3 regions of the Pseudoduganella sp. R-32 genome follow, and region 2 is predicted to be linked to each of the others. Evidence: predicted binding sites of a transcription regulator. Region 2 holds the regulator's gene; each other region holds the start of a gene.
The links. Region 2 encodes NrdR, which represses ribonucleotide reductase genes. Its sites were predicted from a motif close to CACNANATNTNGTG; they were not measured.

Region 1: the regulator NrdR is predicted to act here: its motif matches at 2,553-2,566, upstream of ACN9MU_RS28115 (ribonucleoside-diphosphate reductase subunit alpha).
Region 3: the regulator NrdR is predicted to act here: its motif matches at 2,463-2,476, upstream of ACN9MU_RS26535 (ribonucleoside triphosphate reductase).

The regions. Positions count from the first base shown of each region.
Region 1 covers NZ_CP183987.1:6,145,074-6,150,614, reverse strand. Annotated here, with positions in the region: gene ACN9MU_RS28125 (ATP-binding protein) at 1-745, shown strand, start outside; gene ACN9MU_RS28120 (sigma-54-dependent transcriptional regulator) at 742-2,262, shown strand; gene ACN9MU_RS28115 (ribonucleoside-diphosphate reductase subunit alpha) at 2,600-5,494, shown strand.
Region 2 covers NZ_CP183987.1:2,629,771-2,635,311, forward strand. Annotated here, with positions in the region: gene tolQ (protein TolQ) at 1-20, opposite strand, end outside; gene ybgC (tol-pal system-associated acyl-CoA thioesterase) at 39-437, opposite strand; gene ACN9MU_RS12055 (SDR family NAD(P)-dependent oxidoreductase) at 557-1,300, opposite strand; ZMP/ZTP riboswitch at 1,515-1,625, shown strand; gene glyA (serine hydroxymethyltransferase) at 1,707-2,951, shown strand; gene nrdR (transcriptional regulator NrdR) at 3,030-3,503, shown strand; gene pilV (type IV pilus modification protein PilV) at 3,564-4,187, shown strand; gene ACN9MU_RS12075 (PilW family protein) at 4,184-5,059, shown strand; gene ACN9MU_RS12080 (pilus assembly PilX family protein) at 5,070-5,541, shown strand, end outside.
Region 3 covers NZ_CP183987.1:5,794,909-5,800,449, reverse strand. Annotated here, with positions in the region: gene ACN9MU_RS26550 (CHASE domain-containing protein) at 1-1,758, shown strand, start outside; gene ACN9MU_RS26545 (hypothetical protein) at 1,776-2,018, opposite strand; gene ACN9MU_RS26540 (low molecular weight protein tyrosine phosphatase family protein) at 2,026-2,349, opposite strand; gene ACN9MU_RS26535 (ribonucleoside triphosphate reductase) at 2,487-4,208, shown strand; gene nrdD (anaerobic ribonucleoside-triphosphate reductase) at 4,219-4,392, shown strand; gene ACN9MU_RS26525 (anaerobic ribonucleoside-triphosphate reductase activating protein) at 4,352-5,095, shown strand; gene ACN9MU_RS26520 (alpha/beta hydrolase) at 5,100-5,541, opposite strand, start outside.

The DNA.
Region 1 (5,541 bases), 3.4 Mb from region 2:
GCGCAACGTGATCTTCCTGGAAGACGTGACCAGCATCGAGGAAAAGGCGCAGCAGCTCAAGCTGGCCTCGATGGGCCGCCTGACCGCCAGTATCGCGCACGAGGTGCGCAATCCGCTGTCGGCCATCGGCCACGCCAATTCGCTGCTGGAAGAGGATTTGCACGCGCCCGTGCACAAGCGCCTGCTGAAGATCATCGCCGACAATGTGGCACGCGTGAACCGCATGGTGGAAGACATCCTGCAACTGTCGCGCAAGGCGCAAAACCACCATGAGCCGATGGAGCTGGAAAGCTTCCTCAATGACTTGAAGGCGGAATTCGACGAAACCCATAAGCTGGACAGCAAGATCGTCTGCCTGGGCGGCATGCGCCAGGTGGTGGTGCGCTTCGATCCGCTGCACCTGCGCGAAGTGCTGATCAACCTGCTCAACAACGCGGTGCGCTACGCCAGCGGCACGCCGGCCAGCATCCGCGTCTTCATCGTGCAGGTGGCCGGCCGGCCGCTGGAACTGCACGTGCAGGACGATGGCCCCGGCATTTCGCCGCAGGTGCGGGCCCACCTGTTCGAGCCGTTTTATACTACGTCGAGCAAAGGCACGGGCCTGGGGCTGTATCTGGCGCGTGAATTGTGCTCGAATAACGAAGCCATGCTGGACTACGAACACCGCTTCGAAGCCAGCGTGACAGAGGGCGGTGCGCGCAAATCGAGCGGCCGTTTTGTGATTACATTTGCGAAAAACACATGACTTCTCCACGTGTCCTGGTCGTCGACGATGAAGCCGACCTGCGCGAACTACTGGAAATTACCCTGCTGAAGATGGGGCTGGACGTGGACAGCACCGAAACACTTCAGCAAGCACGCCAGCTGTTTGCCGAAAAAGACTTCCAACTGGTGCTGACCGACATGCGCTTGCCCGACGGCCTTGGGCTGGACCTGGTGCGCGAGGTGGCGGCCAGCGGCAAGAATATCCCGATTGCAGTCGTGACGGCCTTCGGCAGTGCCGAAAATGCCGTGGTGGCGCTGAAGGCGGGCGCCTTTGACTATGTGAGCAAGCCGGTGCAGCTGGAGCAGTTGCGCGTGCTGGTGCAGTCGGCGTTGAAGCTGAGCGACAGCGCCCCGGCTGCCGCCCGGGCGCGCGGACAGGCGCAAGGCAGGCTGCGCGGCAGTTCGGCTGCGATCCAGGCCCTGCGCGCCCAGATTGCCCGGCTGGCGCGCTCGATGGCGCCGATTGCCATCAGTGGCGAGTCGGGCAGCGGCAAGGAGCTGGCGGCGCGCGAAATCCACGCCCAGAGCTCGCGCGCGGACAAGCCGTTCATCGCCGTCAACTGCGGCGCCATCCCGGAAGCCCTGATGGAGGCCGAGTTCTTCGGCTACCGCAAGGGCGCGTTCACCGGCGCTTCCGACGAGCGCGACGGCTTCTTCCAGGCTGCCAACGGCGGTACCCTGATGCTGGACGAGGTGGCCGACCTGCCGCTGGCCATGCAGGTCAAGCTGCTGCGCGCGATCCAGGAACGGCGCGTGCGCAAGATCGGCGCCACGGCCGAGGAGCCGGTCGACGTGCGCATCATTTCAGCCACCCACAAGAATCTGGAAAAGCTGGTGGAGGACGGCCTGTTCCGGCAGGACTTGTTCTATCGCCTGAACGTGATCGAACTGCGCCTGGCGCCCTTGCGCGAGCGGCTTGACGACCTGGACGAACTGGTCGAAGCCATCCTGGCGCGGCTGGGGAGCTTTGAGCAAAAGGTGGTGCTGGCGCCCGGCGTGCTGGACGTCTTGAAAGGCTACTCCTTCCCGGGCAATGTGCGGGAGCTGGAGAATATCCTGGAACGCGCGCTGGCATTTTCCAATGATGGCGTGATCTCGGCGGAAGACCTGGCGCTGAAAGGCGGTTCGCTGCCGGCGCCAGTGCCAAGCCCTGCGCCCGTGGCCGCGCCAGCCGCTCCTGCCAGCCCGGAGCCCAGCCAGGCTGCCGCCCAGCCGGCCAGCCCGGCCGCCACGCCAGCGCCGGTGGCAAGCTTGCCGGCCGAAGCCCCTGCAGGGGCGGCCGCAGCAGGCGGCGCGCCGGCCATGCCGCAGCTGCCGGCGTTCAATGTCCAGGCAAGCAGCCTGCCGGCCTACCTGGAAGCGGTCGAGCGCGACATCATCACGCGTGTCCTGGCCCAGGCCAACTACAACCGCACCCAGGCCGCCCAGCTGCTGGGCATCAGCTACCGCCAGCTTCGCTACCAGATGCAGAAGCTGAACATCCAGGACCCAGGCTAGCAGTTCGCGGCGGCGGGGCGCCCGCCGCCCGATTGGTCTATAATCCCGGTCCGCCGCGAAAATCCCCTTGATTGATGTAGCGTTTTCGCCAACGCACAACCGTGTGCTGCGCCGCAACATTGCTTATTAAATCAGCACGCAAAAAACTGTGTTAGTGCTCGCTCACCGCCGATCGCCTGTAGCGATGGGGGATATCAAAAGTCAATAAGAAAACGTGGTCTAAACGAAAAAATTTCACCTTGTACGATCCGAATCACGTCACTACAATTAGTGGACAGAATTCGATGGTCCACTAGATATAGTGGCCATTAACAAATACTGAATACGCGGAGCATAAATGCAATCTACTCAAGATATTTCCACCACTCAGGCGCCTCAAGTGCCTGTTTCCGCTGGCGAAACCGCTGGCGGCGTCGCTGTTTCCGCTAGCCAAATGGCCGACTACCGCATCATCCGCCGCAACGGCGCCGTGGTCGCTTTCGAGCCATCCAAGATCGCCGTGGCAATGACCAAGGCCTTCCTGGCAGTAAACGGCGGCCAGGGTGCGGCTTCCGCCCGCATCCGCGAACTGGTGGAAGAATTGACCAAGAACGTGGTGAGCGCCCTGATGCGCCGCCAGCCAGCCGGCGGCACCTTCCATATCGAAGACGTGCAAGACCAGGTTGAACTGGCCCTGATGCGCTCCGGCGAACACGACGTGGCACGCTCCTACGTGCTGTACCGCGCCAAGCACATGGAAGAACGCCGCCTGAAGAAAGAGGCAGCCGGCGCCACCGCGACCGCTGAGCCGCAGATCAACGTCACCGAGAACGGCGTATCCCGTCCGCTGGTGATGCAGGAAGTGCGCGACCTGATCGGCGCCGCCTGCAAGGGCCTGGAAAAGCACGTCGATGCCGACGCCATCCTGGCCGAAACCGTGAAGAACCTGTACGACGGCGTGCCGGTCGAAGAACTGCACAAGTCCGCCATCTTGGCCGCCCGCGCGCTGATGGAAAAAGACCCGGCCTACTCCCAGGTGACCGCCCGCATCCTGCTGCACACCATCCGCAAGGAAGTGTTCGGCAAGGAAGTTCCGCAAGCCGGCGCCGCTGCCGCCTACATCGAATACTTCCCGCAGTACATCGCCAAGGGCATCGCCGCTGAACTGCTGAACGAAGAACTGGGCAAGTTCGACCTGGCCAAGCTGGCCAAGGCCCTGGTGGCCGACCGCGACCTGCAGTTCGGCTACATCGGCCTGCAAACCCTGTACGACCGCTACTTCCTGCACGTGCGCGATGTGCGCATCGAAATGCCGCAGGCCTTCTACATGCGCGTCGCCATGGGCCTGGCCCTGAACGAAACCGACCGCGAAGCGCGCGCCATCGAGTTCTACAACCTGCTGTCGACCTTCGACTTCATGTCGTCGACCCCGACCCTGTTCAACTCCGGCACCCAGCGTTCGCAGCTGTCCTCCTGCTACCTGACCACCGTGTCCGACGACCTGGAAGGCATCTACGACGCCATCAAGGAAAACGCACTGCTGGCCAAGTTCGCCGGCGGCCTGGGCAACGACTGGACCCCGGTGCGTGCACTGGGCGCCCACATCAAGGGCACCAACGGCAAGTCGCAAGGCGTGGTGCCGTTCCTGAAAGTGGTGAACGACACCGCCGTGGCAGTGAACCAGGGCGGCAAGCGCAAAGGCGCCGTCTGCGCCTACCTGGAAACCTGGCACATGGACATCGAGGAATTCCTCGACCTGCGCAAGAACACCGGCGACGACCGCCGCCGCACCCACGACATGAACACCGCGAACTGGATTCCGGACATGTTCATGAAGCGCGTGATGGAAAAGGGCACCTGGACCCTGTTCTCGCCATCCGACGTGCCTGACCTGCACGACAAGTTCGGCAAGGAATTCGAAGAAGCCTACCTGGGCTACGAAGCCAAGGCAGCCAACGGCGAACTGCGCCTGTTCAAGAAGATCGAAGCGCTGGACCTGTGGCGCAAGATGCTGTCCATGCTGTTCGAAACCGGCCACCCATGGATCACTTTCAAGGATCCGTGCAACATCCGTTCGCCGCAGCAGCACGTGGGCGTGGTGCACTCGTCGAACCTGTGCACAGAGATCACCCTGAACACCAATGACGACGAAATTGCCGTCTGCAACCTGGGTTCCGTCAACCTGCCGGCCCACATGAAAGAGGGCAAGATCGACCACGTCAAGCTGCAGAAGACCATCCGCACCGCGATGCGCATGCTGGACAACGTGATCGACATCAACTACTACGCAGTTGAGAAAGCACGCAACGCCAATATGCGCCACCGTCCGGTCGGCCTGGGCGTGATGGGCTTCCAGGACTGCCTGCACATGATGCGCGTGCCATACGCCTCGATGGAAGCGGTGAGCTTCGCCGATACCTCGATGGAAGCCGTGTGCTACTACGCCTACCTGGCTTCGACCGAGCTGGCGGAAGAGCGCGGCCGTTACGAGTCGTACGAAGGCTCCCTGTGGTCGCGTGGCATCCTGCCGCAAGACTCGGTGCGCCTGCTGGCGGAACAGCGCGGCGGCTACCTGGAACAGGACCTGTCGTCCGCGATGGACTGGACCCCGGTGCGTGAACGCATCGCCAAGTTCGGCATGCGCAACTCGAACTGCGTGGCGATCGCCCCGACCGCAACCATTTCGAACATCATCGGCGTGTCGGCTTGCATCGAACCGACCTTCCAGAACCTGTACGTGAAGTCCAACCTGTCCGGCGAATTCACCGAGATCAACGCCTACCTGGTGCGCGACCTGAAGGCACGCGACCTGTGGGACGAAGTGATGATCGCCGACCTGAAGTACTTCGACGGCTCGCTGAGCAAGATCGACCGCGCTCCGCAAGACCTGCGCGACATCTACGCCACCGCGTTCGAAGTGTCGCCAACCTGGCTGGTGGAAGCAGCATCGCGCCGCCAGAAGTGGATCGACCAGGCACAGTCGCTGAACATCTACATGGCAGGCGCTTCCGGCAAGAAACTGGACGAAACCTACAAGCTGGCCTGGCTGCGCGGCCTGAAGACCACCTACTACCTGCGCACCATTGCAGCGTCGCACATGGAGAAATCCACCACCCGCACCGGCGCCCTGAACGCCGTGTCCGCGAACGTGCCGGATGCCCCGGCGGCAGTGACTGCCGAGGTAACCGAAGGCGCCGCCTGCTACCTGCGTCCTGGTGACCCAGGTTTCGAGGAATGCGAAGCCTGCCAGTAATACAATAGTCATAGTTAGAACCGGTAAACCGGGGTCTGACCCGCTGG
Region 2 (5,541 bases):
AGGTCTTGGGTGACGTTCATTGTTTCTCAATCTAATTATTATGCGCGCATGCGGGCCGCAACGGCATCAGGCACGGCGCGTGGGCGCAGGGCCGAGTCGACGCAGCCTACTTTTACGTGGGCAGTATTTAAGAGGCGGTCGCCGCACCACGCCTCCTGTACAAACTGGATCGAAGCGCGGCCCAGTTTATCAATACGAAGCGTCAATTTTATTACATCGTCTAGTCGCGCTGGCGCGTGGTAGTCCGCGCTGACATTTTTGACAACAAACATGGCGTCGTGCTCACGCAGGAGGATATCCTGGTTAACGCCGAGGGAGCGCAACCACTCAGTGCGTGCGCGCTCGAAGAACTTCAAATAGTTCGCGTAATAGACAATTCCGCCGGCGTCCGTGTCTTCGTAATAAACACGGACATCCCAGGTGAACTCAGACGACATAGATAGAAGAGCTACTAAGTGAGAATCGGCAACATTTTACGCCAAATGAATCAGCGACAAGGCATTTTGCACAATCTCGTAACAATTGCTTACGGTTTTCCCTTATATGGGGCGGCATTTTAGCCGCGTTTGATCGCGAATGGCGAGAATCCTTGGCAGGTTGGCATCAATTCGATGGAATTTACATTAATGTGTTGCGGCAATGTTGCAATCCAGAAAGCTGTGTTGGCGATATCGTCGGCGGTCAGCGGGGTGGTGCCTTCGTAAACCTTGGCTGCGGCAGCGTCGTCTTTCAGGCGCACGTTGGAAAATTCGGTGCCGCCGCACAGGCCGGGGGCGATATTGGTAGCGCGCACACCGGTGCCGATCAGGTCGGCGCGCAGGTTCAGGGTGAATTGTTCGACGAAGGCCTTGGTGGCGCCGTACACATTGCCGCCGGGATAAGGGTAGGCGCCAGCGACGGAGCCGAGGTTGATGATGGTGCCGCGGCCGCGCTCGACCATGCCTGGCAGCAGGGCGCGGGTGATGGTGACCAGGCCGGTGCAGTTGGTGGCAATCATGGTTTCCCAGTCTTCCAGGTCGGCTTCGTGGGCGCCTTTGATGCCGAGGGCGAGGCCGGCGTTATTAATCAGGACGTCGACTTCCTTCCAGTCGGCGGGCAGGGACGCCAGGGCTGCGTGGATCGCGCCTTTGTCGGTGACGTCGAGCTTGACCGGCAGCAGGTTCGGGCCGAGTTCGGCGGCCAGGGCTTCCAGGCGCTCGGCGCGGCGGCCGGCGGCGATGGCCTTGTGGCCGTTCTTCACGAAAACACGCGCCATCGCGGCGCCAAAACCAGCGGTTGCGCCGGTAACTAACACGATCATGGTCGAACTCCCAATGTTAACTTGGGGGATTCTAACGCCAAACCGGTAAGGCGGGGTCAGACCCGCAGGGTCAGACCCCTGTGCGCAGAGGGTGCCTGACCCTGCGGGTCAGGCACCGGTTTACCGGTTTTAGGCCGAATAACCCCCGAAATCCGCCGAATCCGGCCAAACGATTGCCGGATCTGGCCACTTAATCTACAATCTTGGCTCCATTACTGTCTCACGTAACTGGCGAAAAACTAGCTGGCGCTTGCGCTGCTGGTGAGAGGTGGGCAACCACCGGGGAACGTGAGATCTCAAACAGCCGTTCGCCTGGGCAGCCACGATGGAAACGTGCGTTTCGGCTGCCCTGTCACTTTTTGGCTCCCGATTCGATCCAATCTGCCTTAAAAACTGGAGTAATTTCATGTTCGCAAAAGATCACACCCTCGCCAACGTTGACGCGGAGCTGTTTGCCGCTATCCAGAACGAGAACAAGCGCCAGCACGACCACATCGAGCTGATCGCTTCTGAGAACTACACCTCGCCAGCCGTAATGGAAGCCCAGGGCTCGCAGCTCACCAATAAATACGCCGAAGGCTATCCTGGCAAGCGCTACTACGGTGGCTGCGAGTACGTGGACGTCGTCGAGCAACTGGCAATCGACCGCGTGAAGCAGCTGTTCGGCGCCGAAGCAGCCAACGTGCAGCCTAACTCCGGTTCCCAGGCTAACCAGGGCGTGTTCTTCGCTGTCCTGAAACCAGGCGACACCATCATGGGCATGTCGCTGGCGGAAGGCGGCCACCTGACCCACGGCATGGCGCTGAACATGTCCGGCAAATGGTTCAACGTCGTTTCCTACGGCCTGACCGCTGAAGAAGACATCGACTACGACGCAATGGAAGCCCTGGCCAAGGAACACAAGCCTAAGCTGATCATCGCCGGCGCGTCCGCCTTCTCCAAGAAGATCGACTTCGAGCGCTTCGCCAAAGTCGCCAAGGCCGTTGGCGCCTACTTCATGGTCGACATGGCCCACTACGCCGGCCTGATCGCCGCTGGCCTGTATCCGAACCCGGTTCCGCACGCCGACTTCGTGACCTCCACCACCCACAAGTCCCTGCGCGGCCCACGTGGCGGCATCATCCTGATGAAAGCCGAACACGAAAAGATCATCAACTCCGCGATCTTCCCTGGCATCCAGGGCGGCCCGCTGATGCACGTGATCGCCGGCAAGGCAGTGGCCTTCAAGGAAGCCCTGTCCCCTGAATTCAAGGCCTACCAGCAGCAAGTGGTGAAGAACGCCGACGTGCTGGCCAAGACCCTGATCAAGCGCGGCCTGCGCATCGTTTCCGGCGGCACCGAGTCGCACGTGTTCCTGGTCGACCTGCGCGCCAAGAACCTGACCGGCAAGGAAGCGGAAGCGATCCTGGGCCAGGCGCACATGACCTGCAACAAGAACGGCATCCCGAACGACCCGCAGAAGCCATTCGTGACTTCGGGCATCCGCCTGGGTTCGCCAGCCTTCACCACCCGCGGTTTCAAGGAAGCCGAAGCGGAAGAAGTGGGCAACCTGATCGCCGACGTGCTGGATAACCCGCACGATGCAGCAACCATCGAGCGCGTGAAAGCCGCTGTGAAGGTGCTGGCTGACAAATTCCCTGTTTACGCCTAAGCAAGCGGTTGGTACTATCGAGGCGCCGGATCGTAAGGTCCGGCGCTTTTTCATTCAATAATAAGAGACGCTCAATCCATGAAATGCCCGTTCTGCCAGCACGATGATATCCAGGTCCTCGACACCCGCGTGTCGGAGGAAGGGGACGCCATCAAGCGGCGCCGGCGCTGCGTGAACTGCGACAAGCGCTTCACCACCTGGGAGCGGATCGAACTGACCATGCCTTATGTGGTCAAGAAGAACGGCAGCCGCACCGAGTATTCGGCCGACAAGCTGCGCGCCAGCCTGATGCTGGCCTTGCGCAAGCGCCCTGTTGCCGCCGAGTCCGTTGACAAGGCGGTTTCCTCGATCGAAGAAAAGCTGCTGACCAGCGGCCAGCGTGAAGTCGATTCGGTCTTCGTCGGCGAACTCGTCATGGCCGAGCTCAAGCGCCTGGACAAAGTGGCGTATATCCGCTTCGCATCCGTCTACAAGAACTTCGAAGACCTGGCCGAATTCCAGGACGCGATCGAAGAAGTTGGTGACGGTCAAGAGCTCTCTCCCAAGGCTTGATATTTCTCAAACCCGCGAGTCCTCTGCTGACTAATTTGATCAGCAGGGGAGGGCTGTGCCATGCATCGTCCATTTGCTGGGTTCACCATGGTGGAAGTGTTGGTTGCCGTGCTGCTGCTCGCCGTCGGCCTGGTCGGCGCGCTGGCGATGCAGGCCCACGCCATGCGCACTCGACAGGAGTCGAGCCTGCAGACCGAAGCCCTGCAGGCTGCCGCCACGCTTGCTGACCACATCCGCGCGAACGCCGCGCAGTCCTCCGCTTACCTGGGATTCGAATTCGACGCCAGCGATGCCAGCGGCGTTTCCGGCGCACCGGCTTCCTGTGCCGGCGCGCCCTGCGATTCCGGCGCCATGGCGCGGCAAGAGCTGGAAGAGTTCCGCCGTCACCTTGCGGCTGTGCTGCCGCAAGCCCGCGCCGTCATCTGCCGCGACGCCGACACGGCGCCGGGCGGCCAGTTGCAATGGCCATGCTCCGGTGGCGCCGATGCGCCCGTCGTCATCAAGATAGGCTGGCGCTTCCGGCGGCCAGATGGGGCTGCTGCCGGTTTGGCCACCGTTCCAGGCGTTGCTTTGCCCATCGCGCTGGCCGATCCGCCACCCTTGCCCGGCCCACCGCCAGCGGCGCCCGCCCAGCCGGCTCCAAACGATCCGGTTGATCCGCCAGCCGCAGGAGACATGCAATGACAGCACGCCAGCATGGCCTGGCCATGGCCGAAGTCCTCGTCGCGATGGCGCTCAGCCTGTTGGTAGCGTTGGCGGCCGCCTCCCTCCTGCACGCGTCCGATAGCGACTTCCTGCATAACGGCGCCAATACCCGCATTGACGATAGTGGCCGCTTCGCACTGGCAATCATCGGCCAATCCCTGCGGCAGGCGGGCTATCCCGGCGAGCCAGGCGCGGAGGTCGCCGCCGCGCCAACGTCGCCCCTGGCCATCGAAGGCCGCGACGCCGCAAGTGTGGCAACCAACGCCGACGGCCTCGGCCCAGCGCTGCCAGCTGTCAACGGCAGCGATGCACTCGCCATTCGCTATGCACCTGCAGCAATCGCCGGCGCGGAGGGCGGTGGCGCCATGCTCAATTGCGCCGGTTTCCCGGCCGACCCGGGCGAATGGGCCTGGAGCATCTTCTACATCGCCCAAGCTGGAGACGGCGTTGCCGAACTTCGCTGCAAATACAGGGGTGAAAACGGTTGGGGCGCGGACGCCGTGGTGCGTGGGGTGGATGCCTTCCACGTACTGTATGGCGTCGATATGGACAGCCCGCGCGACAACATCCCCAACCTTTACATGACCGCCAGCGGCATCGATGCCCTCGATGCCGCGCTTCCCGTATCCGAGCGTGCGCTGCGTCCTCATTGGCGCCGCGTCACCAGCGTTCGCATTGCCTTGCTGCTGCACGGTGAGCGCGGTTCGCGTGCGGGCGGCCGGCTTGGCAGCTACGATTTGCTGCCGGGCCTTGACCCGGGCGCACGTATCGACGAAGCCGGTTTGCCGCAGCCGATGCAGCGTCGCGCGCGCCGGCTGTTCACGGCGACGGTCGCCTTGCGCAACCATTAAGGAGAGCACCATGCATGAATACCAGCGTGGCGTCACTCTTCCGGTAACGATGCTGTTGCTGTTCGCCGCCCTGACGATCGGCGCATCGGCCGCACAAATGGCGATGCTGGGCGAGAAGGCCGCCCGCGCTGAACGGGACCGCCTGCTTGCCTTCCAGTCTGCGGAGGATGGATTGATGGATGCAGAACGCGATATCAATGCCGGCCTTGGCCAGCCGCTCGACGTGCCCGCCACGCTGGCGCAGCCCGGGAGCGCGGCTCCCGCCTGGCAAACCGTTGACCTTGCAGGTATCGGAGGTACGGAATACGGCGCGCTGACCGGCGCCGCAATGGAGACAGGGCAGGGCGTGCTGCCATTTCGACGCCCGCGCTACCTCGTGGAGCGCGTCGCGTACACGCCAGCCGGAGCGCCTCCGTCCCACTATTACCGCGTGACGGTAATCGGCTTCGGCACGCGCCCCGGCGCCGAGACCGTGATGCAGG
Region 3 (5,541 bases), 3.2 Mb from region 2:
GACGCCAGCGGCCAGCCCGGCTTCGTTGCGCGCGCACCGATCTACCGCCGTGGCGCCTCGCTGTTGACGGAGCAGGAGCGCGACGCAGCGCTGGTGGGCTTTGTCGCCATTGTTTTCCGTGTCAACGACCTGATGTCGGAAACGATCGACAGTCCGATGCTGCAGCACCTTTATGTCAGCATCAACGATGCGGGCTACATCAACGACGGCGGCAAGATGCCGGCCACGGTCGACAACCTGATGTTCAACAGCTTCGGCAAGCTAGGTTCGGGCGAGCGCATGCCGGCGCTGCCAGGCCTGACCAGCAACATCCCTCTCGATGTCGGCGAGCGGCGCTGGATCATGAAATTCGAAGGCCATGCGAGCGAGCGTTATAGCCGCGACTTGAGGCTGATCACGGTGATCGGCCTGGCCGGCTTTATCATCAGTGCCCTGATCGGCGCGCAGATCATGACATTGCAGCGGCGCCGCGCGCTGGCGCAAAAGCTGCGCGTCACTGCCGACGAATTGCGTGCGTTGCAGGATAGCGCCATTGTCGGCATCGGCTTGTTCGCCAACGGGCTGATCGTGCGCTGCAACCGAGGGCTGGAAGAGATGATGGGTTACCAGCCGGGCCAGTTGGCGGGCCGCTCCTGCAATATGCTGACGGGCGGGCTGAGCGATCCCTTTGCCTGCGTGGCCGATGGCACGCCGATGCATTTCGAGCTGGAGCTGGCCAGCTCCAGCGGCCGGCGCCTGTGGTGCATGGTGAACGGACGCATGCTGGACGAGAATGAGCCGCGCAAAGGCTGCGTCTGGGTCATTATCGATATCACGGAGCGCAAGCAGACCGAGGCAGCGCTGGTCGACACCAAGCATGGCCTGGAGCGCAGCCTGAATGAGCTGGCACTGCAAAAGTCTAACGTGGAAATGGCGCACAAGGATCTGTCGGCCGTGCTGCTGACGTTGAAACAGGCGCAGGCCAACCTGATCACGTCCGAGAAAATGGCATCGCTGGGCGCGCTGGTAGCAGGCATTGCGCACGAACTGAATACGCCGATCGGCAACAGCCTGCTGACCGCGACGGCCTTGAGCGACATGTGCAAGGAGTTTGAGCGCCAGCTCTCCGAGGGCGGCATCAAGCGCTCGGCCCTCGATACGCATCTGAAGGATGCGCGTATGGCGTGCTCGATCATCACCAACTCCCTGACGCGGGCGGCTGACCTGATCCACTCCTTCAAGCAGGTGGCGGTCGACCAGACCTCCGACAAACGGCGTTCGTTCAACCTGCATGGCGTGGTGCACGACACGCTGGCGACTTATTCCGCCCAGCTGCGCCGTGCCAACTGCGAAGTGAAGGTGTGGATGCCGGAGACGCTCAACTTCATGTCCTACCCCGGCAGCGTGGGCCAGGTGCTGAGCAACCTGATCCAGAACGCCATCATGCATGCCTTCGAGGGCCGGGAGTCCGGGCATATCACCATCAGCGCCGTCGAGATGGACGAGGATAATGTCGAACTGCGCTTTGCCGATGACGGCAATGGCATGAGTGCACGCACGCTGCGCCAGGTGTACGATCCCTTCTTCACCACCAAGATGGGGCAGGGCGGGTCAGGGCTCGGCATGAACATCGTCTACAACCTCGTTACCGGCGTCTTGCGCGGGACCATCCACGTTGAATCCGAGCCTGGAAAAGGCACTACCGTGATCATGAACTTGCCGCGCCAGGTTCCCGCGAAGGAGGAACTGGCTGAAACCGACCTGCTTCATGCGCAGTAGTCGGGCAAAGCCAGAAGTCAGGTGCGCAAGCCTTCCAGGATTTTCAATGCAGCACGCTCCGCTTCGCCTTCGGCGGCATGCTGGTCCAGAAAGGTCTGGTCTGCCGACACGCGTCGCTTCGGATAGATATGGGTCATATGCATCGGGTTCGCGGAAGGGGCGAAGATGGAGACGTAGGCGCCCCATTGCTTCGTGCCTTCAAGTAGTTCGCCGGTGTACTCAATCTCGTAGTCATCAACGCTTTTGGTAGGCATCGTCATTTTAGGATCAGCGCAGGAACTTGCCGGCTTTGGCTTCGAGGAGCCGAACCAGTTCGGCCTGCATGTATTCGTAGTCGTCAGGAATGTCGAGGCAAATCACGCGCTTCCCGTTCAGGTGCGCCCTGAAATCGCGGGAGAGGCGGTTGCGGTGAGTCTTCTCCATCACGAAGATGATGTTGGCCCACGCGATCTGCTCGCTCGACAGGGGGACGTCGGCGTCATTGCCCAGGCCTGCGGAATCGGTCTCCACATCGGGCCAGCTCGCGAATACATGCTCCGCTGTCGGGCTGCGCAAGCGATTTTGCGTGCAGATGAAGAGTGCTCGTTTCATGGTATAGGCGAATTTTGCACGAATCTTATCAAATTTAAACCAGATCAAGGAAATCAAAAATCAGCGCCGTCAAGTCGCTGTTCACTACATTTAGTGTGTAATATCCATCGCAACACAACATCTAGTTTAAGAGAATAATGAACCCTGCCCGCAAGACTACCGTGGACGTCGAGTCCTCGATCAATGAATACCTCCAGCAGCTCGACTGGCGGGTGAACGCCAATGCCAACCAGGGCTATTCGCTGGGCGGCATGATCCTCAACATTTCCGGCAAGATGGTCGCCAACTACTGGCTCGACCACGTCTACCCGCGCACGGTCGGCGAAGCGCATCGCAATGCCGATATCCACATCCATGACCTCGACATGCTGGCCGGGTATTGCGCCGGCTGGTCGTTGCGCACGCTGCTGAACGAAGGCCTGAACGGCGTGCCGGGAAAGGTGGAATCGGCGCCGCCGAAGCACCTCTCCAGCGCCGCCGGCCAGATCGTGAACTTCCTTGGCACCTTGCAGAACGAATGGGCCGGCGCCCAGGCTTTCAGCTCCTTCGACACCTATATGGCGCCCTACGTCCGCAAGGATAGGCTGGGCTATGAACAGGTACTGCAGACCATGCAGGAACTGGTCTACAACCTGAACGTCCCCTCGCGCTGGGGCACGCAAACGCCTTTCACCAACCTCACTTTCGACTGGACCTGTCCGGAAGACTTGCAGGAGCAGGTGCCGGTGATCGCCGGCGAAGAGATGCCGTTTACCTATGGCGACCTGCAGGCAGAGATGGACATGATCAACCGCGCCTACATCGAAGTCATGATGCGCGGCGACGCCAAAGGCCGCGCCTTCACCTTCCCGATCCCGACCTACAACATCACGCCGGACTTCGACTGGCACAGCCCGAATGCCGACCTGCTATTCGAAATGACTGCCCGCTATGGCTTGCCTTACTTCCAGAACTTCGTGAACTCGGAACTCAAGCCGAACATGATCCGCTCCATGTGCTGCCGCCTGCAACTCGACCTGCGCGAACTGCTCAAGCGGGGCAACGGCCTGTTTGGCTCGGCCGAACAAACCGGCTCGCTGGGCGTGGTCACGTTGAACTGCGCCCGCCTTGGCTACCTGTATGCAGGCGACGAGGCGGCGCTGTTTGCACGCGTGGACGAACTGCTTGAACTGGGCAAGACCAGCCTGGAGATCAAGCGCCAGGTGATCCAGCGCCTGATGGATGGCGGCCTGTTCCCCTATACCAAGCGTTACCTCGGCACGCTGCGCAACCATTTCTCCACGCTTGGCGTGAATGGCATGAACGAAATGCTGCGCAACTTCAGCGGCGACACGGAAGACATCACCACCGAAGCCGGGGCCGCGCTGGCGATACGCCTGCTCGATCACATCCGCGCCCGCATGCTGGAGTTCCAGGAAGAGACAGGACATATGTACAACCTCGAGGCTACGCCGGCCGAAGGCACAACCTACCGCTTTGCCAAGGAGGACCGTGCCCGCATGCCGTCGATCCTGCAGGCAGGCACGCCGGAAATGCCTTACTACACCAACTCTTCGCAGCTCCCGGTGGGCTTCACCGATGACCCGTTCGAAGCGCTGGAGCGGCAGGACGAGCTGCAACGGAAATACACAGGCGGCACCGTGCTGCACCTGTACATGACCGAGCAGGTATCCAGCGCCGATGCCTGCCGCCACCTGGTGCAGCGCGCACTGACGCACTTCCGCCTGCCGTACATCACGGTGACGCCGACGTTCTCGATCTGTCCGAAACACGGCTACTTGAGCGGCAAGCACGAATTCTGTCCGAAATGCGATGAGGACATCCTTGCGCGCAAGACGCGCGAACTTTCACTTGACTAAGGAGATAGGCATGACCGCCAAGCAGCCAAACCAGGAAATCGCCCTCACCGACGCAGAGCGCCAGCCTTGCGAAATCTGGACGCGTGTAATGGGGTATCACCGCCCGTACTCGTCCTTCAACGTTGGCAAGAAGGGGGAATTCAATGAGCGCACTTATTTCGTCGAGCGCCGGAACAATGGCTGACAGGGAGCTCAAGGTCGGCGGCTACGCCAGGTTTACGTCGACCGACTATCCCGGCGAGCTGGCAGCCGTTGTGTTCGTCCAGGGCTGTCCCTGGCGCTGCGGGTACTGCCACAACCCGCACTTGCAGCCCAGGGACGTTGCGCCGGCGATCGCCTGGCGCGACATGCTCGCTTTTCTCGCCGGCAGGGCAGGGCTCCTTGACGCCGTGGTGTTTTCCGGCGGCGAGCCGACCCTCGATCCGGCGCTGGAAGACGCGATGCGCAGCGTGAAAGCGCTCGGCTTCAAGGTGGGCTTGCACACCGCAGGCATCTACCCTGAGCGCCTGAAGCAGGTGCTTCCGCTGACGGACTGGGTAGGCCTCGACATCAAGACCTCATTCGAGGCCTACGATGAAATCACTGGCGTCAGCTGCAGCGCGCAAGCAGCGCGCACCGCCGCCCGCCTTGTCATTGAGAGCGGCGTTCCGTACGAATTCAGGACCACGATCCATCCCAGGCTGACTACACCCCGGCACCTGGCCGCGTTGGTGGAGCAGATTTCCGGCATGGGTTGCGAGACGTATGCACTGCAGGATTTCCGTTCGGTTGGCTGCCGCAGCCAGGATTTGATCAATTCCGCCAGCGAAGGCGTTTTGCACGGCGAATTGGCCGGCCAGGTGAAGTCGCGGTTCCGCCAGTTCACGCTTCGGCAAGCGAATGGCTAGCTGATCACTTCACCAGCATGGCATCACGCAGGATCGACCCCGCCATGTCCAGGGCTTGTTTGCCTTCCTTCAGTTCCTGGTAATAGTTGGGCCAGAAGTGGAACATCTTCGGCCATATTTCGAGCCGCACGCGTACGTCGGCGATGGTGGCTGCACGGGCGAGGGCGATGGAATCATCGAGCAGCGCTTCAGTGGCGCCGACGAAGATGTTGAGCGGGGCGATGCCGTGCAGATCGGCGAAAACAGGGGAGGCCAGGGGCACGTTCCGCGGCCGGTCGCCGAGGTATTGCTCGGCCAGGAACAGCATGAGTTCGCGGTTCAGCACCGGGTCGCGTTCGGCGTTTCGTGCGTAGCTGCCTGCCGCAATGGTCATGTCGGCCCAGGGCGAGAACAGGACCGTGCTCGCCGGCTGGGGCAGGCCCAATTCCCGCAAACGCACCAGCATG